DNA from 3 places in the Pseudomonas sp. 3296 genome. Region 2 is predicted to be linked to each of the others. Evidence: predicted binding sites of a transcription regulator. Region 2 holds the regulator's gene; each other region holds the start of a gene.
What was found. Region 2 encodes sigma-54, which starts transcription at its own class of promoters, with help from an activator protein. Its sites were predicted from a motif close to ANTGGCATNNANNTTGCTNT; they were not measured.
Positions count from the first base shown of each region.

Region 1: J2X66_RS04310 (flagellar basal body rod protein FlgF) is a predicted target of sigma-54. The motif match lies at 6,044-6,063, and genes of this name have one in related genera.
Region 3: glnA (glutamate--ammonia ligase) is a predicted target of sigma-54. The motif match lies at 3,761-3,780, and genes of this name have one in related genera.

Region 1 covers NZ_JAVDUY010000001.1:901,211-909,346, reverse strand. Annotated here, with positions in the region: gene J2X66_RS04340 (sigma-54-dependent transcriptional regulator) at 99-1,652, shown strand; gene J2X66_RS04335 (periplasmic nitrate reductase, NapE protein) at 1,828-1,995, shown strand; gene J2X66_RS04330 (chaperone NapD) at 2,035-2,301, shown strand; gene napA (nitrate reductase catalytic subunit NapA) at 2,292-4,796, shown strand; gene J2X66_RS04320 (nitrate reductase cytochrome c-type subunit) at 4,808-5,299, shown strand; gene J2X66_RS04315 (cytochrome c3 family protein) at 5,309-5,905, shown strand; gene J2X66_RS04310 (flagellar basal body rod protein FlgF) at 6,118-6,858, shown strand; gene flgG (flagellar basal-body rod protein FlgG) at 6,904-7,689, shown strand; gene flgH (flagellar basal body L-ring protein FlgH) at 7,742-8,136, shown strand, end outside.
Region 2 covers NZ_JAVDUY010000003.1:513,015-521,150, forward strand. Annotated here, with positions in the region: gene lptA (lipopolysaccharide transport periplasmic protein LptA) at 1-9, shown strand, start outside; gene lptB (LPS export ABC transporter ATP-binding protein) at 9-734, shown strand; gene J2X66_RS10700 (RNA polymerase factor sigma-54) at 918-2,411, shown strand; gene hpf (ribosome hibernation-promoting factor, HPF/YfiA family) at 2,486-2,794, shown strand; gene ptsN (PTS IIA-like nitrogen regulatory protein PtsN) at 2,807-3,271, shown strand; gene rapZ (RNase adapter RapZ) at 3,274-4,131, shown strand; gene J2X66_RS10720 (HPr family phosphocarrier protein) at 4,147-4,422, shown strand; gene pmbA (metalloprotease PmbA) at 4,513-5,859, opposite strand; gene yjgA (ribosome biogenesis factor YjgA) at 5,967-6,491, shown strand; gene tldD (metalloprotease TldD) at 6,542-7,984, opposite strand; gene J2X66_RS10740 (carbon-nitrogen hydrolase family protein) at 8,003-8,136, opposite strand, start outside.
Region 3 covers NZ_JAVDUY010000006.1:148,755-156,890, reverse strand. Annotated here, with positions in the region: gene J2X66_RS17520 (hypothetical protein) at 1-33, shown strand, start outside; gene typA (translational GTPase TypA) at 132-1,952, opposite strand; gene thiI (tRNA uracil 4-sulfurtransferase ThiI) at 2,092-3,546, opposite strand; gene glnA (glutamate--ammonia ligase) at 3,877-5,283, shown strand; gene J2X66_RS17500 (cupin domain-containing protein) at 5,464-5,886, shown strand; gene J2X66_RS17495 (DUF4124 domain-containing protein) at 5,913-6,422, shown strand; gene J2X66_RS17490 (DUF4124 domain-containing protein) at 6,419-7,039, shown strand; gene glnL (nitrogen regulation protein NR(II)) at 7,270-8,136, shown strand, end outside.

The DNA of each region.
Region 1 (8,136 bases), on a different contig from region 2:
AATGGCGTCCAGGTGTCACATAATCTTGACGACTAACTTGGTGCCCGCGCAGAAAATTCGCGCATGGCACCTCGACTCCCCTTTCTTCGGGCCTTTATATGCGTATCAAAGTCCACTGCCAGAACCGCATCGGCATCCTGCGTGACATTCTCAACTTGCTGGTGGAGTACGGGATCAACGTCGCCCGTGGTGAGGTCGGCGGTGAGCATGGCAATGCGATCTACCTGCATTGCCCGAACCTGATCAACATTCAGTTCCAGGCCCTGCGCCCGAAATTCGAATCGATTGCCGGTGTATTCGGCGTCAAGCGGGTAGGGCTGATGCCCAGCGAGCGTCGGCATATGGAGCTCAATGCCTTGCTCGGCGCCCTGGAGTTTCCGGTGCTGTCGATCGACATGGGCGGCTCCATCGTCGCGGCTAACCGGGCGGCGGCGCAGTTGCTCGGGGTGCGGGTGGATGAAGTGCCGGGGATTCCGCTGTCGCGTTACGCCGAGGATTTTGATTTGCCGGAACTGGTGCGCGCCAACAAGTCGCGCATCAACGGGCTGCGGGTCAAGGTTAAGGGTGACGTGTTTCTGGCTGACATCGCGCCGCTGCAATCCGAGCATGACGACAGCGAAGCCATGGCCGGTGCCGTCCTGACGTTGCACCGTGCTGATCGGGTGGGAGAGCGTATCTATAACGTGCGCAAGCAGGAACTGCGTGGGTTCGACAGCATCTTCCAAAGTTCGAAGGTCATGGCCGCGGTGGTGCGCGAAGCGCGGCGCATGGCACCGCTGGATGCACCGCTATTAATAGAAGGCGAAACCGGCACGGGTAAAGAATTGCTGGCCCGCGCCTGCCACCTCGCCAGCCCACGCGGGCAGTCGCCGTTGATGGCGCTCAATTGTGCCGGTTTACCGGAGTCGATGGCCGAGACCGAATTGTTCGGCTACGGCCCCGGCGCCTTCGAAGGTGCTCGCGCCGAAGGCAAGCTTGGTCTGCTGGAACTGACATCGGGCGGTACGTTGTTTCTCGATGGCGTGGGCGAAATGAGCCCGCGCTTGCAGGTGAAGTTGCTGCGCTTTTTGCAGGACGGTTGCTTCCGTCGTGTCGGCAGTGATGAAGAGGTGTATCTGGATGTGCGGGTGATCTGCGCCACCCAGGTGGATCTGTCCGAACTGTGCGCGCGGGGCGAGTTTCGCCAGGATTTGTATCACCGCTTGAACGTGCTCTCGCTGCACATTCCGCCGCTGCGTGAATGCCTCGATGGGTTGACGCCGTTGGTGGAGCACTTCCTCGATCAGGCCAGCCGGCAGATCGGTTGCCCGCTGCCGAAGCTGGCGCCGGCGGCGATGGAGCGGCTCAGTCATTACCATTGGCCGGGCAATGTCCGGCAATTGGAAAATGTGTTGTTCCAGGCGGTTTCGTTGTGCGAAGGCGGGACGGTCAAGGCCGAACATATTCGTCTGCCGGACTACGGTGTGCGTCAGCCGCTTGGCGATTTCTCACTGGAAGGAGGGCTTGACGAGATCGTCGGACGGTTTGAGAAAGCGGTGTTGGAGCGGCTGTATTCCGAGCATGCCAGTAGTCGGCTGTTAGGTAAGCGCCTGGGGGTCTCTCACACCACCATTGCCAATAAGTTGCGTGACTATGAAATTGGTAAACCGTGAGCGTTCATTTCATCCAGCGCCAAACTAATAATCACGAATAATGCGTTGTTGTTAGCCATTCCCTGGCGCTTCGAGATGCCACTTGAAGCGCTACCGTCATGCCGTTGATCTGAATCATGGAATTTGCCAGACAAGCGATCTAGGCTCATTTCAAAGTTTGGCAGGAGCGATAACCATGCCATCAACGGATGACATTACCCAGCAAGTCCGCAAAGAAACTCGCCTGTTCTTTTTCCTGATTGTTGTCCTCTTTCCATTGCTCTCGGTGGCGATAGTGGGGGGGTACGGATTTTTTGTCTGGTTTCTGCAAATGCTGCTCGGCCCTCCTGGTTCACCTCATTGATCGCGGTCCATCTTCAGCATCAGAAGAGGAGTACAGGTCATGGCAGAAACGCTCCATATTGCCAGTCTCGTGGTACTGGCCCGTCCTGAGTTGTTCGAGGCGGTGAAAGCCAACTTGCGTTTACTCACAGGCGTTGAACTGCATCAGGAAAGCCCCGCCGGCAAGCTGGTGGTTGTGCTGGAAATGGAAGAAGAAAGCGAAATTTCCAAGCGAATCGATCAGATCAACGGCTTGCCTGGAGTACTCAATGCAGCCCTCGTTTATCACGAGATTCTCGATGTGACGGGAGAAAGTACATGCCAATGACTCGGCGCGAGTTTGTCAAAGCCCAGGCGGCCGGGATTGCCGCGGCGGCGGCGGGGCTCCCGGTATTTACGTCTGCCAGCAACCTGATCACTGAAGAAGACCTCGTCTCCATGGACTGGAATAAAGCCCCTTGCCGCTTCTGCGGTACCGGGTGCAGCGTCATGGTGGCGACCAAGGACAATCGAGTGGTCGCGACTCACGGTGATGTGAAAGCCGAGGTCAATCGCGGGCTGAACTGCGTCAAGGGTTACTTCTTGTCGAAGATCATGTATGGCGTTGATCGACTGACTCAGCCGCTTTTGCGCATGACTAACGGGCACTATGACAAACAGGGCGAGTTTCAGCCGGTGTCCTGGAGCCAGGCGTTTGATGTCATGGAGTTAAAGTTTAAGGAGGCGATAAAAAACAAGGGTTCCGAGTCTGTCGCCATGTTCGGTTCCGGTCAGTGGACCATTTGGGAAGGGTACGCGGCCAACAAGTTGATGAAGGCGGGATTTCGCTCCAATAACATTGATCCTAATGCGCGTCATTGCATGGCCTCTGCGGTCATGGGGTTTATGCGTACGTTCGGTATCGATGAGCCGATGGGGTGTTATGACGATATTGAGGTTACTGATGCGTTTGTGCTGTGGGGTTCAAACATGGCGGAGATGCATCCGATTCTTTGGAGTCGGGTCGCAGATCGCCGGTTAAGCCAGCCCAGCGTCAAGGTTGCGGTGCTGTCGACTTTCGAGCATCGCAGTTTTGAGTTAGCCGACATCCCCATGGTGTTCAAGCCCCAGACGGACCTGTTTATCCTCAACTACATTGCCAACCACATCATCGAAAGTGGCTCGGTCAACAAAGACTTTGTCAGCAAATACACCCGCTTCGCCAAAGGGACGGATGACATCGGCTATGGCTTGCGTCCCGATAACCCGCTGGAGATGAAGGCCCGCAATGCCGCCAAGGCGAACACCTGGAGCGATATCGACTTTGAGCAGTACGCCGCTTTCGTAAAACCCTACACCCTTGAACGTACCGCCAAGGAAACCGGCGTGCCAGCCGAGCGCCTCAAGGCGTTGGCCGAGTTGTATGCCGACCCCAAGCGCAAGGTGGTTTCATTCTGGACCATGGGTTTTAACCAGCACACGCGCGGCGTATGGGCCAATAACCTGATTTACAACATCCACCTGCTGACCGGAAAAATCAGTGAGCCGGGCAACAGCCCTTTCTCCCTGACGGGCCAACCCTCAGCCTGCGGGACGGCACGCGAAGTGGGAACATTCTCCCATCGCTTGCCTGCCGACCTGGTGGTCACCAACCCGGCACATCGCGCCAAGGCAGAGCAAATCTGGAAAGTGCCTCCGGGCACCGTCAATGAGAAGGTCGGTTTCCACGCCGTGCAGCAGAGCCGCATGCTCAAGGATGGCGTGCTCAATGTGTATTGGACGATGGCCAGCAACAACATGCAGGCCGGCCCCAACATCATGCAGGAAGTGTTGCCGGGTTGGCGCAACCCCGAGAATTTTGTGGTGGTTTCGGATGTTTACCCCACTGTCTCTGCCCAGGCGGCCGATCTGATTCTGCCCACCGCCATGTGGGTGGAGAAAGAGGGCGCCTACGGCAATGCTGAGCGCCGTACACAGTTCTGGCATCAGTTGGTCTCGGCGCCGGGCGACGCCAAATCGGATCTCTGGCAGTTGGTCGAGTTTTCCAAGCGCTTCAAAACGGACGAGGTGTGGTCTGCGCAGTTGTTGTCCGCCTCACCGGAGTACAAGGGCAAGACCCTGTACGAGGTGTTGTTCAAGAACGGCCAGGTCGATCAGTTCCCGCTTGAACAGATGGAGGCGGGCTATCAAAACGATGAGGCCCGGGATTTTGGTTTTTACCTGCAAAAAGGGCTGTTCGAAGAATATGCCCAATTCGGACGTGGTCACGGTCATGACCTCGCCCCGTTTGATCGTTACCACACCGAGCGCGGGTTGCGATGGCCCGTCGTGGAGGGCAAGGAAACACGCTGGCGTTTCCGGGAAGGGTATGACCCTTACGTTGAGAAGGGCAGTGGTGTGCAGTTTTATGGCTATCCCGACAAGAAGGCCATCATCTTCGCGCTTCCCTACGAGCCACCGGCGGAATCCCCCGACGCGGAATTTCCATTCTGGTTGAGTACCGGTCGGGTGCTTGAACATTGGCACACCGGCACGATGACTCAGCGGGTCGAGGAACTCTATAAGGCCGTCCCCGACGCGTTGGTCTACATGCATCCGGCCGATGCCAAGGCCTTGAATGCCCGTCGCGGCAGCGAAGTGAAGCTGATCAGCCGACGAGGTGAGATGCGTGCGCGCATTGAAACCCGAGGACGCAACAAACCGCCGCAAGGCTTGGTGTTTGTACCGTTCTTCGATGCCAACCGGCTCATCAACAAAGTCACGCTTGATGCGACGGACCCTATCTCCAAACAAACTGATTACAAAAAATGCGCGATCAGGATTGAGTTGATCAAGACGGCATAAGGAGAGCTCAGATGAAGCGTCGTTCGCTGTCCTTGCTTGCCGCGCTGCTGCTATGGATGTCAGCGGCATTCCCGGCAGAGCCCGGTTACCCGCTGGATGCGCCTGCGCCGGATGGTCGGCGAATCGGAGGGACGCTGACCCAGGAGTTGCCGGCGCCGCCGATTGCTGATGAAGAGAACAAGGACCTCAAGCGTGAGCGCAATTATCCCGAACAGCCACCCACCATTCCCCACAGCATTGCGGGGTATCACATCGACAAGAACAGTAATAAGTGTCTGTCCTGTCACAGTCGAGCCAACAGCGCACGTACCCAGGCGCCAATGATCAGCATCACCCACTACATGGACCGTGACGGTCAGGCGCTGGCCGCGGTTTCGCCGCGCCGGTATTTCTGCAATCAGTGTCATGTGCCACAAACAGACGTTAAGCCACTGGTGAACAACAGCTTCAAGAACATTGACCAGGTGCTGCAAGACGAAATCAACGGCCAGCAGAAACGATAAGGAGAGGCCATGAAATCCTTGCTCGCCCTGTTCAGAGACTATTGGAGGGTTTTGCGTCGGCCCAGTGTTCATTACAGCCTGGGCTTTCTGACGCTCGGCGGGTTTATCGCCGGGGTGATTTTCTGGGGAGGGTTCAACACTGCGCTGGAAGCGACCAACACCGAGAAATTCTGCATTTCCTGTCATGAAATGCGCGATAACGTTTTTGTCGAGTTGCAGGACACCATTCACTACACCAATCGCTCCGGCGTACGCGCCACCTGCCCGGACTGTCACGTCCCCCATGAGTGGACGCACAAGATTGCCCGCAAGATGCAGGCGTCCAAAGAAGTGTGGGGAAAGGTGTTTGGCACGATCGATACCCGGGACAAGTTTCTCGATATGCGGCGTGAACTGGCCGAGCACGAGTGGGGGCGGCTCAAGGCAAACGACTCCCGAGAGTGCCGCAATTGCCATAACTTCGAATTCATGGACTTCACCCGTCAAGGCAAGCGCGCCGCCAATATGCACTCCACGTCGCTGGCTACCGGCCAGGCGACCTGTATCGACTGTCACAAGGGCATCGCCCATAAGTTACCCGACATGAGCGGGGTCAAAGGCTGGTAGTCGAATCAGCCCAGGCTTTCACTCCGTTGCCGCCTGGCGGCATATCCGCGCCGGTTTTTCGACTTTGACCCAATCCCCCATTCCCCTCTGAATCCCCTCAAGTCCTTTGTTTGCCGGGCCCGGCGTCGCCAGAAAAAAGTTGGTCTGCAAATTGCTTATCGCTCATCAGTACAGCGGTGGGCGGCAAACGTCCGGCATGCAGAGGAAAGAGTGTGGACAAGTACCTTTATGTGGCAATGACCGGCGCCAGCCAGAATGCACTGGCGCAGAAGGCTCATGCCAACAACCTGGCAAACATCTCCACCAACGGTTTTCAGAAGGACCTGGAACAGGCCCGTTCGATGCCGGTGTTTGGTGACAGCTTTCCGGCGCGTGCGTTTGCGATGACCGAACGCCCGGCCACCGACTTCTCCCCTGGTTCGCTGGTTGAAACCGGTCGTGACCTCGATGTCGCGGTTCAAGGCAGCGGCTGGATCGCTGTGCAGACGCCTGATGGCGCTGAAAGCTATGTGCGCACCGGCAGCCTGAACGTGGACGCCCTCGGCGTACTGCGCGCCGGCAACGGCATGCCGGTGATGGGCAATGGCGGTCCGATCGCCGTGCCGCCCGAGCAGCAAATCGAAGTCGGCGAAGACGGCACCATCAGCATCCGTGCGATGGGCGAAGGCCCGCGTGTGATGGCTGAAGTCGACCGCATCAAACTGGTCAACCCTGACCTGAAGAACATGACCAAAGGCCTGGATGGTTCGATCCACACCAAGGACGGCAAGCCGGCGCAAGCCGACGCCGGCGTCAAACTGGTGTCCGGGTTCCTTGAGTCGAGCAACGTCAACGCCGTGGAAGAAATGACTTCGGTGTTGGCTTTGTCGAAGCAGTTCGAGCTGCACATCAAAATGATGAACACCGCCAAAGACGATGACCAGGCCATGGCTCGGGTCTTGCAGATCAGCTAATTATCAGAACGTCGCGCCGTAAAACAGGCGCACGAGGAGAATCGAATGCTTCCGGCTCTATGGGTTGCCAAAACAGGTCTGTCCGCCCAGGACACCAACCTGACCACTATTTCCAACAACCTGGCCAACGTGTCGACCACGGGGTTCAAACGTGACCGCGCCGAGTTCCAGGACTTGCTCTATCAGATCAAGCGCCAGCCAGGCGCCCAGTCGACCCAGGACAGCGAATTGCCGTCGGGTCTGCAAGTGGGTACTGGTGTGCGCATCGTCGGCACCCAGAAAAACTTCACCGCCGGCAGCCTGCAAACCACCGAACAGCCGCTTGACCTGGCGGTCGACGGTCGCGGTTTCTTCCAGATCCTGCAGCCGGACGGCACCACGTCCTACACCCGTGACGGTACCTTCCACCTCGACTCCAACGGACAGATCGTGAATGCCAGCGGCTTCGCCCTGGAGCCGGCCATTGTGATTCCGAACGACGCGCAGACCTTCACGGTCGGTCGCGACGGCACCGTGTCCATCACCGTACCGGGTAACCCGGCCAACCAGGTGATCGGCAACCTGCAAACAGCCGACTTCATCAACCCGGCCGGTCTGCAGGCCGTGGGCAACAACCTGTTCCTGGAAACCGCTGCTTCCGGCGCACCGCAAGTCGGTACCCCGGGCCTGAACGGTTTCGGCACCACGCTGCAGAACACCCTGGAAACGTCCAACGTCAGCACCGTTGAAGAGATGGTCAACATGATCACCACTCAGCGCGCCTACGAAATGAACTCCAAGGTGATCTCCACCGCCGACCAGATGCTCTCGTTCGTAACGCAGAATCTGTAATCAAGTCTATGAGGCGACCATGAGGTCGCCTGCAACACCGTGAGGTAGGGTCATGAATCGCTTTGTATCTGTTCTGGCACTGAGTGGGGCTGTTGTGCTCGCCGGCTGCGTCCCAACGACGCCCAAGCCCAATGACCCGTATTACGCGCCGGTGTTGCCGCGCACGCCGTTGCCGGCCGCCGCGAACAATGGCTCGATTTATCAGGCCGGTTTTGAACAGAACCTCTACAGCGACCGCAAGGCGTTCCGGATCGGTGACATCATCACCATTACCCTGAACGAGAAGACCCAGGCGAGCAAAAACGCCAACTCGCAAATCGACAAGAACAGCAAGACAGGCATCGGCCTGACCTCGTTGTTCGGCTCCTCGCCCAACACCAACAACCCGTTTGGCAGTGGCGACCTGAACCTGAGCGCCAGCTATGAAGGCGACCGCGCGACCAAGGG
Region 2 (8,136 bases):
GCCCAGTAATGGCAACTCTGAAAGCTCAGCATCTGGCCAAGAGCTACAAGAGCCGCCAGGTCGTGCGCGACGTCAGCCTGTCGATCGACAGCGGTCAAATCGTCGGCCTGCTGGGTCCCAACGGCGCCGGCAAGACCACTTGCTTCTACATGATTGTCGGCCTGGTGCAGGCCGATCAGGGCCGTGTGCTGATCGATGATCTGGACGTCAGCCACCAGCCGATGCACGGTCGCGCAAAGGCTGGTATCGGTTATCTGCCGCAAGAAGCGTCGATCTTCCGCAAACTCTCGGTGGCCGACAACATCATGGCAATCCTCGAGACCCGCAAGGAACTCGACAAGGCCGGGCGTCGCAAAGAGCTGGAAAGCCTGCTGCAGGAATTTCACATCAGCCACATCCGCGACAACCTCGGCATGAGCCTGTCGGGTGGTGAACGCCGCCGCGTGGAAATCGCTCGCGCACTGGCCACCAATCCGAAATTCATCCTGCTCGACGAACCTTTCGCCGGCGTGGACCCGATTTCGGTCGGCGACATCAAGCAGATCATCTACCACCTCAAGGCCAAAGGCATTGGCGTGCTGATCACTGACCACAACGTCCGTGAAACCCTGGATATCTGCGAAACAGCCTACATCGTCAACGATGGCCAGCTGATTGCCGAAGGCGACTCCGCCACTATCCTGGCCAACGACCTGGTTAAAGAAGTTTATCTGGGCCATGAGTTCCGCCTGTAAGCGTTGAGGTGTCTGGCTAGCCGACTGAGCGCTTACGACGATAAAAATCAACAGGTTTTTATTGTTACAGCGCTCTAGGCAAACACTTCAGTTTCAGGCATATAATTTGCTTATGTTTGGCGCTCCGGCGCCCTGTAGTGGATGGCGCATGTGCGCCGGCGAATAAGGTGTTAAGCCCCTGCCATGAAACCATCGCTAGTCTTGAGAATGGGCCAGCAGCTGACGATGACACCGCAGCTGCAACAGGCCATCCGCCTGCTCCAATTGTCGACCCTGGACCTGCAACAGGAAATCCAGGAGGCCCTGGAGTCCAATCCGATGCTCGAACGCCAGGAAGAAGGCGACGACTTCGACAACGCCGACCCCTTGGCCGACAAAGCCGAACAGCAACCCAATGCCGATGTTTCGGAACCCTCCTACCAGGAAACCGCCCCGACGGTGGACAACCTCGAGGAAGGTGACTGGAACGAGCGCATCCCCAACGAACTGCCCGTCGACACAGCCTGGGAAGACGTCTACCAGACCAGCGCCAGCAGCCTGCCGAGCAACGATGACGACGAATGGGACTTCACCACTCGCACTTCGGCTGGCGAGAGCCTGCAAAGCCACCTGCTCTGGCAACTGAACCTGGCACCGATGTCCGACACCGATCGCCTGATCGCCGTGACCCTGATCGACTGCATCAACAATCAGGGTTACCTGGATGAAACCCTCGAGGAGATCCTCGAAGCTTTCGACCCGGAACTGGACATCGAACTGGACGAAATCGAAGCCGTCCTGCACCGCATCCAGCAATTCGAACCGGCCGGCATCGGCGCGCGCAACCTGGGCGAATGCCTGCTGCTGCAATTGCGCCAATTGTCCGCCAAGACGCCTTGGCTGGCCGAAGCCAAGCGCCTGGTCAGCGACTACATCGATTTGCTCGGCAGTCGCGACTACAGCCAACTGATGCGCCGCATGAAGCTCAAGGAAGATGAACTGCGTCAGGTCATCGAACTGGTCCAGAGCCTCAACCCGCGCCCCGGCTCGCAGATCGAATCCAGCGAAGCCGAGTACGTCGTTCCAGACGTGATCGTGCGCAAGGACAACGAACGCTGGCTGGTGGAACTTAACCAGGAGTCGGTGCCAAGGCTGCGGGTCAACGCCCAGTACGCTGGGTTTGTCCGTCGCGCCGACACCAGCGCTGACAACACCTTCATGCGCAATCAATTGCAAGAGGCCCGCTGGTTCATCAAGAGCCTGCAAAGCCGCAATGAAACCCTGATGAAAGTCGCCACCCAGATCGTCGAACATCAACGCGGCTTCCTGGAGTACGGCGACGAAGCCATGAAGCCGCTGGTCCTGCATGACATCGCTGAAGCGGTAGGCATGCACGAGTCGACGATTTCACGGGTGACCACGCAAAAATTCATGCATACCCCACGGGGCATATATGAGCTGAAATACTTTTTCTCCAGTCACGTCAGCACCTCCGAAGGCGGCGAATGCTCCTCCACGGCGATCCGCGCGATCATCAAAAAACTGGTTGCCGCGGAAAATCAGAAAAAGCCGTTGAGTGACAGCAAGATCGCTGGTTTACTGGAGGCACAAGGCATTCAGGTGGCTCGCCGCACCGTCGCCAAGTACCGCGAATCCTTAGGGATCGCGCCTTCGAGCGAACGCAAGCGGTTGATGTAGAGCCACGCCACAGCGTTCCAGTGGTAGATCATCTGATCTACCGCTTTATGCACTGGCAACGAAGGAGAAGCTGTATGCAAGTCAACATCAGTGGACACCAACTGGAAGTGACCGAACCCCTGCGCATCTACATCGGCGAAAAACTCGAACGATTAGAGCGGCATTTCGACAAGATCACCAACGTGCAGGTCACGATGACGGTCGAGAAGCTGAAGCAGAAAATCGAAGCCACCCTGCATATTCCCGGCAATGAAGTGGTCGCCAACGCGGAACATACCGATATGTACGCGGCGATCGACGCATTGACCGACAAGCTGGATAAACAACTCAAAAAGCATAAGGAAAAGACCCAGAGCCTCCTCCAGGGCGCGACCGGTCGTTAACATCCCCAACCCATGATCCGACTTGAAAACATCCTGACCCCCGGCCGTTCCCTCGTGAACGTGCCGGGCGGCAGTAAAAAGAAAGCACTCGAACAAATTGCCAACCTGATTGCCCGGGAAGTGCCGGATCTGGAGATGCAAGATGTCTTCGAGGCTTTGATTGCCCGTGAAAAACTCGGCTCGACCGGTTTTGGTAACGGCATCGCCATCCCCCACTGCCGCCTCAAAGGTTGCGAATCGCCCATCAGCGCCTTGATGCACCTAGACGCCCCAATCGATTTCGACGCCATCGACGGCGCTCCGGTTGACCTGCTGTTTGTACTGCTGGTCCCGCAAGCGGCTACCGATGCGCACCTTGAACTGCTCCGCCAGATCGCCAGCATGCTCGATCGCAAGGAGGTGCGGGAAAAACTGCGTAGTGCTCAGAGCAACGAAGCCTTGTATAAGGTTGTTCTGGAAGAGCAAAACGGTCACTAATCATGCGCTTGATCATCGTCAGTGGCCGTTCCGGCTCAGGTAAAAGTACCGTACTCGATGTTCTCGAGGACAACGGCTACTACTGCATCGACAACCTGCCCGCCGGCTTGCTGCCGGAACTGGCCGAACGCGCACTGATTCATACCGAACTGGCACAGCCGCTGGTCGCCGTGTCCATCGATGCACGTAACCTGCCGAGCCACCTGTCACGCTTTCCCGAACTGCTCGAAGAAGTCCGTAGCCGGCATATCAAGTGCGATGTGCTGTACCTGGACGCCGACGAAGAAACCTTGCTCAAACGCTTTTCCGAAACCCGCCGTCGTCACCCGCTGAGCACCCCTAACCGTTCGTTGGCCGAGGCGATCGAGGACGAAAGCAATCTGCTGGGTCCGATCGTCGATCTGGCCGACCTCAAGATCAACACCACGAATCTGAACCTGTACCAGCTGCGCGACACCATCAAGCTGCGCCTGCTGAACCAGCCGGAAGCCGGTACTGCCTTTCTGGTCGAGTCGTTCGGATTCAAGCGTGGCATGCCGGTAGACGCGGACCTGGTGTTCGACGTGCGTTGCCTGCCCAACCCTTACTGGAAGCCGGAGCTGCGTGCGCAGTCGGGGCTCGATCAACCGGTGGCCGAGTACCTCGCCGCTCAACCGGATGTCGAAGAAATGTTCCAGGACATATCGTCGTATCTGCTCAAGTGGCTGCCGCGCTTTGCCGCCAGCAACCGTGCTTATGTCACCATTGCCATTGGCTGCACCGGCGGGCATCACCGCTCCGTCTACCTGACCGAACGTCTGGGCCAGGTTTTGCAACAATCCCTGAAGAACGTCCAGGTCCGCCACCGCGACCTCAGCTAAAGGATTCACACCGCGATGCCTGCTCTGGAAATCGAAATCATCAACAAGCTGGGCCTGCATGCCCGTGCTTCTGCAAAATTCGTCGGGGTCGCCGGTGAGTTCAAGGATTGCACGATCAGAGTAGGACGCACTCCGGAATCCACGGTCGACGGCAAAAGCATCATGGCAATGATGATGCTCGCTGCGGGCAAGGGCACCAAAATCCATATCAGCACCGAAGGCGAAGACGCGCAAAGGGCACTGGATGCGTTGAGGGACTTGATCAACCGTTATTTCGACGAAGGCGAGTAAACGCCAGTCCAGACCAAAGCCGCTCAGTAACCCGATAAAAAAAGGCGCACCACCCAATCAGGTGGCGCGCCTTTTTTGTGACGAGCGAGTTTAGCTGCCCGCCACCGTCATGCGCTCGATCAAAACAGAACCCGTACGAATGTTACTGCGCAACTCCAGGTCATTACCGACCGCAACGATTTGCTTGAACATGTCACGCATGTTGCCGGCAATGGTCACTTCTTGCACCGCGAACTGGATTTCGCCGTTCTCGACCCAGTAACCCGCTGCACCACGGGAGTAATCGCCGGTGACCATGTTCAGACCCTGGCCCATCAGTTCGGTCACCAGCAGGCCACGACCCATGCGACGCAGCAAAGCAGCCTGATCTTCATCACCATGGGTGACGAACAGGTTATGCACGCCGCCGGCGTTGGCGGTGCTCGGCATCCCGAGTTTACGCCCGGAATAGGTGCCAAGGATGTACGACACCAACTCACCCTTTTCGACAAACGGCTTGGCGTAGGTCGCCAGGCCATCGCCGTCAAACGCGGAACTGCCCATGGCACGCATCAAGTGCGGACGCTCGTCGATGGTCAACCATTCCGGGAACAGCTTCTGACCCAGTGTGCCTTCAAGGAACGATGATTTGCGGTAAAGGCTGCCGCCGGAAATTGCCGACAGGAAGCTGCCGAACAAACCACCCGCCAGCTCGGCGGAAAACAGCACCGGCACCTCGCAAGTCGGTACCGGACGCGCGCCCAGACGGCTCGCCGCCCGTTGCGCGGCACGCTGGCCAATGCTCGCCGGGTCGGCCAGCAAATTGCCCTGACGGTTCACGTCGTACCAGTAATCACGCTGCATCTGACCATCGGCCTCGGCGATCATCACGCAGCTCAGGCTGTGGCGGGTCGATGCGTAGCCACCGATAAACCCGTGGCTGTTGCCGTACACACGGCAACCCTGATGGGTGCTGAGTGTGGTGCCGTCGGCATTTTTGATCCGGCTGTCGGTGGCAAACGCAGCGGCTTCGCAGGCCAGCGCTTGTTCGATGGCTTGTTCCGGGGTGATGTCCCATTGGTGGAAAAGGTCGAAATCCTGCAGGTCGCGAGCCATCAGCGCGGCATCAGCCAGGCCCGAGGCTTCGTCTTCGGAGGTGTGCTTGGCGATGGCCAGCGCCGCCGCGACGGTTTCGCGAATCGCGTCGGGACCGCTCGCCGACGTACTGGCCGAGCCTTTGCGCTGACCGACGTACAAGGTGATGCCAAAGCCCTGATCGCGGTTGAATTCGACGGTTTCGACCTCACGCTGACGCACCGAAGTGGACAGACCCTGCTCCAGGGACACGGCAACTTCGCAGGCGCTGGCGCCCTGACGCTTGGCCTCAGCGATGATCTGCTCGACTTGTTCTTGCAGTGCCGGCAACGCTTGTGGGCCGACGCTTTCAACTGCACTCATGCTGTTCTCCACTCAAATTCTGCTTTCGGTAAGGCCTTCGAGCGACCGGGCCGGACAAGTGGCCCCCGACTGGTTATCATGGCGGCGTTTCTTTGCGGACGGCCACCATGGTTGATTCTTACGACGACTCCCTCGATACGGGAGAAAAAAGCAAATCCCAGGTTAAACGCGAGCTTCATGCTCTGGTTGACCTTGGCGAGCGCCTTACAACACTCAAGCCTGACTTGCTGGCAAAACTGCCGTTGACCGACGCTATGCGTCGGGCCCTGGCCGATGCGCCCAAGCACACCGCGAATATCGCGCGTAAACGGCACCTTATGTTCATCGGCAAACTGATGCGCGACCAGGACACTGCCGCCATTCTGACCCTGCTCGATCAACTCGATGCCTCCACCCGGCAGTACAACGAACGTTTCCATGGCCTGGAACGTTGGCGCGATCGCTTGATCGCGGGCGACGATGCAGTCCTGGAGAAGTTCGTGCTCGACTACCCGGAGGCTGATCGTCAGCAATTGCGCTCCCTGATCCGTCAGGCCCAGCACGAACTGGCAACCAACAAGCCACCGGCATCGAGCCGTAAAATCTTCAAGTACATCCGAGAGCTGGACGAGACTCAACGCGGTCTGCGCTAAGTCCCGAATCGGGTGAACCGCACGCGGTTCACCCGAAGCTCCATCCCTGCTTACGATCCTGTGCCACCCACAGTGATCGCATCGATTTTCAGCGTTGGCTGGCCGACACCCACCGGCACCGACTGCCCATCCTTGCCACACGTCCCCACGCCGCTGTCCAGCGCCAGATCGTTACCGACCATCGACACCTTGCTCATGGCTTCCGGACCGTTGCCGATCAACGTCGCGCCTTTGACCGGGGCGGTAATCTTGCCGTCTTCGATCAGGTACGCCTCGCTGGTGGAGAACACGAACTTGCCGCTGGTAATGTCCACCTGGCCACCGCCGAGGTTGGCACAGTAGATGCCGCGTTTCACCGAAGCGATGATTTCCGCCGGATCGCTTTCGCCCGCCAGCATGTAAGTGTTGGTCATGCGTGGCATTGGCAGGTGTGCGTAGGATTCACGACGACCGTTACCGGTACGGGCCACGCCCATCAGGCGCGCGTTGAGCTTGTCCTGCATATAGCCTTTGAGTACGCCGTTTTCGATCAGCGTGGTGCACTCGGTCGGGGTGCCTTCGTCGTCGACGCTCAGGGAGCCACGACGGCCCGCCAGCGTGCCGTCATCGACGATGGTGCACAGCTTGGAGGCAACCATCTCGCCCATGCGCCCGCTGTAGGCCGAACTGCCCTTGCGGTTGAAGTCGCCTTCCAGACCGTGGCCGACCGCTTCGTGCAACAGCACGCCGGACCAGCCGGAACCCAACACCACCGGCAACGTGCCAGCCGGTGCCGGAATGGCCTCAAGGTTGACCAGAGCCTGACGCAACGCTTCACGGGCGTAGCCCATGGCGCGGTCGTCACTGAGGAAATAACGGTAATCGGTACGTCCGCCACCGCCATGCCCACCGCGCTCGCGGCGACCGTTTTGTTCAACGATCACGCTCACGTTGAAACGCACCAGAGGCCGTACATCGGCGGCCAGGCTGCCATCGGTGGAGGCCACGAGGATGCGCTCCCAGACGCCGGCCATGCTCACGGTCACTTGCTGGATGCGTGGATCGAGGGCGCGAGTGGCTGCATCGATGCGCTTGAGCAGTTCGACTTTCTCGGCGCGGGAGATCACTTCCAGCGGGTTGTCCGGTCCGTATAACTGGGCAACGTCCTGGGTGGTGAACGCCTGCACCGTGCCATTTTGCCCGGCGCGGGAGATCGAACGCGCGGCACGGGCCGCGGCACCGAGGGCTTCCAGGGTGATGGCATTGCTGTACGCAAAACCGGTTTTTTCACCTGATTGCGCACGCACGCCGACGCCTTGGTCGAGGTTGAAGCTGCCCTCCTTGACGATCCCGTCTTCCAGCGCCCATGACTCGGAAATCTGCCCCTGGAAATACAGGTCGGCGGCATCGATGCCCGGGCCGGCCAGATCACCGAGTACGCCTTGCAGGCTCTCGATCGTTACGCCACCGGGCGCCAGGAGGTGTTCACTGACTGAGGACAACAACTCGCTCATATGCTTTACGCCTTAAATTCATCGTTCTGAGGCAGGTCGCTGGGCGCCCTGCGAGAAAAAGTGCCGGTGGCTGGACACCGGCATCCGCGCCCTGATGGACGCCTGTTCGCTGCTATCGCGTTCCGCCAGCAGCACGGCCTCGCCTTGATCCT
Region 3 (8,136 bases), on a different contig from region 2:
ACCTTTCTCGCCTTTCAATGGTTCGATGCCTGACCCCGAAACCACCCCTGCGGCCTTCAACTACGCACAAACAAAAACGCCCCCGACCTTGCGGTCGGGGGCGTTTTTTTAAGCGTTAACTAAGTCGAAACTCAGTTACCCGCTTTCTTGGCAGCGCGGGTACGCTCGCTTTCGCCCAGGATCTTCTTACGAAGACGGATGGACTTAGGAGTGACTTCGCACAATTCGTCTTCTTGAACGAATTCCAGAGCCTGCTCCAGAGTGAAGCGGATAGGCGGAACCAGAGCGATGGTTTCGTCTTTACCCGAAGCACGCATGTTGTCGAGCTTCTTGCCTTTGGTTGGGTTGACGCCCAGGTCGTTGTCGCGGCTGTTGATGCCGACGATTTGACCTTCGTACACGTCTTCACCGTGACCCAGGAACAGTTTGCCGCGAGCTTGCAAGGTTTCCAGCGAGTAAGTCAGCGCCTTACCGGTAGCAACCGACACCAGCACGCCGTTCTGACGGCCGGACATGTCGCCGGACTTCATCACGTCGTAACGGTCGAAGATCGAGGTCAGGATGCCTGCACCGGAGGTCAGGGTCAGGAACTCGTTACGGAAACCGATCAAGCCACGAGCCGGGATGTTGTACTCAAGGCGCACACGGCCCTTGCCATCCGGAACCATGTTGGTCAGGTCGCCTTTACGGATACCGATCTGTTCCATGATCGAACCTTGCGATTCTTCCGGCAGGTCGATGGTCACGTTTTCGTACGGTTCGTGCTTGACGCCGTCAACCATGCGGATGATCACTTCCGGACGACCAACACCCATTTCGAAGCCTTCGCGACGCATGGTTTCGATCAGTACCGAGAGGTGCAGCTCACCACGGCCGGAGACTTTGAACTTGTCGGCGGTGTCGCCTTCTTCAACGCGCAGGGCAACGTTGTAGAGCAGTTCTTTGTCCAGACGTTCCTTGATGTTACGGGAAGTCACGAACTTGCCTTCTTTACCGCAGAAAGGCGAGTCGTTTACCTGGAAGGTCATGGAAACGGTTGGTTCGTCAACGGTCAGCGGCTTCATCGCTTCGACGTTCAGTGGGTCGCACAGAGTGTCGGAGATGAACAGCTGGTCGAAACCGCTGATGCAGACGATGTCGCCGGCAGCTGCTTCGTCAACGTCGATACGGTGCAGACCGTGGTGACCCATCAGCTTCAGGATACGACCGTTACGCTTCTTGCCGTCGGCGTCGATAGCGACAACCGGAGTGTTCGGCTTGATGCGGCCACGAGCGATACGGCCAACGCCGATAACACCCAGGAAGCTGTTGTAGTCCAGAGCGGAGATTTGCATCTGGAACGGACCATCACGGTCGACTTTCGGCGCAGGTACGTTGTCGACGATCGACTGGTACAGCGGGGTCATGTCTTCAGCCATGTCGGTGTGTTCCAGACCGGCAATGCCGTTCAGGGCCGAGGCGTAGACGACCTTGAAGTCCAGCTGTTCTTCGGTAGCACCGAGGTTGTCGAACAGGTCGAAGATCTGGTCCAGAACCCAGTCCGGACGCGCGCCTGGACGGTCAACCTTGTTGATGACCACGATTGGACGCAGGCCGGCTTCGAAAGCCTTCTTGGTCACGAAACGGGTTTGCGGCATAGGGCCGTCTTGAGCGTCAACCAGCAGAAGAACGGAGTCAACCATCGACATTACGCGTTCAACTTCGCCGCCGAAGTCGGCGTGGCCCGGGGTGTCCACGATGTTGATGTGGTAGCCGTTCCAGTTGATGGCGGTGTTTTTCGCCAGAATGGTAATACCGCGCTCTTTCTCCTGGTCGTTGGAGTCCATCACGCGCTCGTCGTTGAGCTCGTTGCGCTCCAGGGTGCCGGATTGACGCAAGAGTTTGTCTACCAGGGTGGTTTTACCATGGTCAACGTGAGCAATGATGGCGATGTTGCGTAGATTTTCGATCACTTGTGTATCTCGATCAGAGGATTCGGTGTGCTGACAAGTCTTGGCAGCGATTAACAGTAGAGTCAGGCCTTGCCGTTACAGCTTGACGGCAGAGTCGGGGGGCCGGTGACGCAGGCCACAGGCATACAGCCCCGGGCTCTTAGCTCGGTCGATAAACGCGCACATTGGCATGCCCCTCACTGAGCAAATGGTGGGCATGCAGGCGACTCATCACGCCTTTGTCGCAATACAGCAGGTACTGGCGAGTAGGGTCCAGTTCCTTGAAACGAGCGTTCAATGCATAGAAGGGCATCGCTTGTACCTCGATACCAGCCAGGGCCAGCGGATCATCTTCAGCGGCATCCGGGTGACGGATGTCGATGATGATTTGCCCCGCCAGCGCTTCGCTGACTTCTTCAATCTGCAAGTCCTGGCCCAATTCGTCGATTACGCGATCGATCGGGACCAGTTTGGCGTTCTCGAGCGCACGCTCAAGGACCGCCATGTCGAATTCTTTCTCTTCATGCTCCACGCGCGGACGCTTGGCGTGGGTCTTTGGGTTCACCGAGATGACCCCGCAGTATTCCGGCATGTGCTTGGCGAAGTCGGCAGTCCCGATTTCGTTGGCCAGGTCGATGATGTCCTGCTTGTGACTGGCGATCAGCGGACGCAAGACCAGCTTGTCAGTCACGCAGTCGATCACGGACAGGTTCGGCAACGTCTGGCTCGACACCTGGGAAATCGCTTCACCGGTGACCAGCGCTTCAATGTCCAGCCGATCAGCAATACGGGAAGCAGCGCGCAACATCATACGCTTCAAAACTACACCCATATGACTGTTATCGACTTTCCCGAGAATTTCTCCCAGAACTTCCTCGAACGGCACACTGACAAATAACACGCGTTGGGAGCTTCCGTACTTCTTCCAGATGAAGTGCGCGACTTCCATGACGCCCAGTTCATGGGCCCTTCCGCCCAGATTGAAGAAGCAGAAATGGCTCATCAGGCCACGACGCATGATCTGGTACGCCGCCACGGTGGAGTCAAAGCCACCGGACATCAGCACAAGCGTCTGTTCCAGTGCACCCAGCGGATAACCGCCGATGCTGTTGTGCTGGCCGTGAATCACAAACAACCGTTTGTCGCGAATTTCGATGCGAACTTCGATTTCCGGCTCTTTCAGCGAGATTCCGGCGGCGCCGCACTGACGACGCAGTTGGCTGCCGACGTATTTTTCGACATCCATCGAACTGAATTCGTGCTTGCCGGCACGCTTGCAGCGCACCGAGAAGATCTTGCCGGCCAGGGACTCTCCGAAGTGCTGCTTGCACTTGGCGACGATGTCGTCGAAATCGCCCAACGGGTATTCATCGACCTGCAGGAAATGCGCGATGCCCGGCATGCAGCTCAGGCGCTCGGTCATCTCCTTCAGGGCTTTGGGCTCGCTGACGCGGGTTTCCAGCTCGAGATTGTCCCACACACCGTTCACCACCACGGCCGGGTCCAGGTCGCGGAGCACGGTGCGGATGTTTTTAGCCAATTGGCGGATGAAACGCATCCGTACCGGGCGGCTCTTGATGGTGATCTCGGGGAAGACTTTTACGATTAGTTTCATGAAAACAGCGCGCGCTGGGCCAGCCGAAAAAGGGGGGCGCGGATTATAGCGGAAATTGCTCAAGGTTTAACCAGTTAATGTGCAGAAGGTTTTGTGCGCACCAAAACAGGTCATTTGCTGGAATTAACGCTACATTACGGGGCGCTATTTCCAGCACTGCTCCGCTTTGTACCTTTATAAGCGTGAATTTGGGGCAAAAAACCCATGGTGGGGCACTGGCATGCAATTTGCTCCCTTGTGAGGCAGGTTGCCTTGGCAGAGTATTCGCGCCGGCATCACCCACATTCTAAGGGCATCCACTACTAAGCCCGAAGCCACCCGGAGGACACTATGTCGAAGTCGGTTCAACTCATCAAAGATCATGACGTCAAGTGGATTGATCTGCGCTTCACGGACACCAAAGGCACTCAGCACCACGTGACCATGCCGGCTCGCGACGCGCTGGATGACGCTTTCTTCGAAGAAGGCAAAATGTTCGACGGCTCCTCCATTGCTGGCTGGAAAGGCATCGAAGCCTCCGACATGATCCTGATGCCGGACGACAGCACTGCCGTACTCGACCCGTTCACCGAAGAGCCGACCCTGATCCTGGTTTGCGACGTGATCGAGCCTTCGACCATGCAAGGCTACGACCGCGACCCACGTGCGATCGCCAAGCGTGCCGAGGAATACCTGAAGTCGACCGGTATCGGTGACACCGTATTTGTGGGTCCAGAGCCTGAGTTCTTCATCTTCGACGAAGTGAAGTTCAAGTCCGACATCTCCGGCTCGATGTTCAAAATCTTCTCCGAACAAGGTTCGTGGATGTCCGACCAGGACGTGGAAGGCGGCAACCGTGGCCACCGTCCTGGCGTCAAAGGCGGCTACTTCCCTGTTCCGCCATTCGACCACGACCACGAAATCCGTACCTCCATGTGCAACGCCATGGAAGAAATGGGCCTGGTCATCGAAGTTCACCACCACGAAGTGGCGACTGCTGGCCAGAACGAAATCGGCGTGAAGTTCAACACGCTGGTGGCCAAGGCTGACGAAGTTCAAACCCTGAAGTACTGCGTACACAACGTTGCTGATGCATACGGCCGCACCGCGACCTTCATGCCTAAGCCTCTGTACGGCGACAACGGTTCGGGTATGCACGTTCACCTGTCCATCGCCAAAGATGGCAAGAACACCTTCGCTGGCGAAGGCTATGCCGGCCTGTCCGACACCGCCCTGTACTTCATCGGCGGTATCATCAAGCACGGTAAGGCACTGAACGGCTTCACCAACCCGTCGACCAACTCCTACAAGCGTCTGGTCCCAGGTTTCGAAGCACCGGTAATGTTGGCCTACTCGGCTCGCAACCGTTCCGCCTCGATCCGTATTCCTTACGTGTCCAGCCCTCGCGCTCGCCGTATCGAAGCCCGCTTCCCGGATCCAGCAGCCAACCCATACCTGGGCTTCGCTGCACTGTTGATGGCTGGCCTGGACGGCATCCAGAACAAGATCCACCCTGGCGATGCTGCTGACAAAAACCTGTACGACTTGCCGCCTGAAGAGGCGAAAGAGATCCCACAAGTTTGCGGCAGCCTGAAAGAAGCCCTGGAAGAGCTGGACAAAGGTCGTGCGTTCCTGACCAAAGGCGGCGTGTTCTCCGACGACTTCATCGACGCTTACATCGCTCTGAAAAGCGAAGAAGAAATCAAGGTCCGCACCTTCGTACACCCACTGGAATATGAGCTGTACTACAGCTGCTGATCCGGTAGCGCTGCGGCACGCAGCGTGACAAAAAAGGCCTCCTTCGGGAGGCCTTTTTTTGTTGGGGCAGTTTCCCACAATGAAATCCGCCATCTCCTCGGGTGCACGCAGCATAGTCCGGCATCAACCACCCTTAATGACTCGTAGCCTGTCCTCTGCTCGAACTCAAAGGATGGATCGATGAATACCGTTACGCTAAAGACATCAGTGGTCGCTCTCTTCGCCCTCGCCCTTCAAAGCTGCACCACAACCACCACCCCCACACAAATCGAACGAGAAGTCCTGCTCAAAAGCAGCCGATCGTGGGACGACACACCTTACGTTCGCTACCCGGGTGCGGCACCCGAGCTGACAGTGCTCAGACTCAAGATACCAGCCAACACCCAACTGCCTTGGCACACCCATGCCATGCCAAATACGGGCTATGTCCTCTCCGGCGAGCTGATGATCGAGAACAAGGACAACGGCCAGACCAGACGCGTCAAACAAGGTGAAGCCGTGGCGGAAATGGTCGATATCGCCCATCGCGGGGTCACCGGTGATGAACCGGTAGAGTTGATTGTGTTCTATGCTGGCAGCGAGGGTATTCCACTGTCGGAGTAAATCCTTGCTGCTCACAGGGAGTCTGAATGCAGCCACTCTTAATGCTTTTGCTGCTGTCCTTCGTTTTTCCCGTGATGGCCCAAATCTACAAATACACCGACGCCGACGGCAACACCGCCTACAGCAATCAACCGCCCGATGGCGTCACGGCCCAACCGGTAGAACTGCCGCCTCTCAATAATATTGAGCGCCAGCCTCTTTCCGCACCGCCTACCGACACCGTTAACAATCAGCAGCCACACAGCGCCTATGAGGTACTGCAACTGACCGGCCTGCCCACCGAAGAGGCCCTGCGTGCCAACAATGGCACTTTCACCGTCAGCGTCCTGATCAAACCGCGCCTGAAAGCGCCGCACTTGCTGAGATTGCTGCTGGATGGACAACCGTATGGACAATCAAGCAATGTGCCGATCCTGCAACTGGTGAACATCGACCGCGGCGAGCACAGCCTGGCGGTACAGGTGGTTGATGGCGAGGATGCCCTTCAGCAAAGTCCGACCGTGACGTTCACCGTGCAACGTGTGCATAAACCATGAGGCTTTCGCTGCTGATCGCCTGTTTGATCACGCTCCCGGTGTCAGCCGAGGTCTTCACATATGTCGATGCCCAGGGCAATCGCGCATTCACCGACCAGCCGCAACACGGCAACGCCAAACGCGTGCCGCTGGCGACCAGCAATCGCATGGCTGCCCAGCCCGCCACTGTGAAACCGCTGATTGCCGCGAACCCGCCCGAAGAGCAGCCGCTGTTTCATTACGACTTGCTGCGCATACTGGTGCCGGAGCCGGACGCAACAATCCGCAGCAACGCCGGCGAAATTATCGTCAGCGTCACCAATGAACCCGGCCTGCAACCGGGTCATCGCTACCGCCTGCTACTCGACGGCCAACCCACCGCCGAACCTGGCCTGAGTCCTGTATTTCCCCTGACCAATATCGATCGCGGCAGCCACAACCTGTCGGTGGAAATCGTCGACGAACAAGGCCGTACGGTCGAACGTACCGCCAATCAGCCCTTCCATATGCTGCGCACGTCACTCGCGCAACAACGCCGGGTCAAACCCTGCACCCTCGTCGACTACGGCCAACGACCGGAATGCCCCCTCGAAGACAAACCGAAAGAAGAAAAAAACCCCTTCTTGCGTTTGTTCTAACGTCGTTCAGCTTTGCGCACTATATTGGTGCGATAGGTTGCACCGTACCCACATCGCAACCCATTTTGGTTCGAAAGTACCCGAGAAAGCTGGCAGAACGCCACGCAAACGAGCGTCAAACGCCCGTTTCAGGCCTTAATTGCTTCTTTTCGGAGCCTTGGTTTGGTTTTTGCATTTTCCCCGCATCAGCGCTTGTTTCTTGCGCACGCTCCGCTCCAAAAGAGGTCCTGATGACCATTAGCGACGCACTACACCGCTTGCTACTCGACAACCTGACCACCGCCACCATCCTGCTCGACGCCGAATTGCGCCTTGAGTACATGAACCCGGCGGCGGAGATGCTGCTGGCCATCAGCGGCCAGCGTAGTCATGGGCAGTTCATCAGCGAATTGTTCACCGAATCTACTGAAGCGCTGAATTCCCTGCGCCAGGCGGTCGAACAGGCGCACCCGTTCACCAAACGCGAAGCGATGCTCACGGCCCTCACCGGCCAGACTCTGACCGTCGATTACGCAGTCACGCCGATCTTGGCCAACGGCGCCACCATGCTGTTGCTGGAAGTCCACCCCCGTGACCGCCTGCTGCGGATCACCAAGGAAGAGGCGCAGTTGTCGAAGCAGGAAACCAGCAAGATGCTGGTGCGCGGCCTCGCTCATGAAATCAAGAATCCGCTGGGCGGGATTCGCGGCGCCGCACAATTGCTCGCCCGCGAACTGCCGGAAGAAAGCCTGCGCGATTACACCAACGTGATCATTGAAGAAGCCGACCGCCTGCGAAACCTCGTCGACCGCATGCTCGGCTCGAACAAATTGCCGTCACTGGCCATGTGCAACGTCCACGAAGTGCTGGAGCGCGTCTGCCATCTGGTGGAAGCGGAAAGCCAAGGCTGCATCACCTTGGTGCGCGATTACGACCCGAGCATTCCGGACGTGCTGATCGACCGCGAACAAATGATTCAGGCGGTGCTGAACATCGTGCGCAACGCGATGCAGGCCATCAGCAGCCAGAACGAATTGCGCCTGGGCCGCATCAGCCTGCGCACCCGTGCCATGCGCCAGTTCACCATCGGCCACGTGCGCCATCGCCTTGTGACCAAG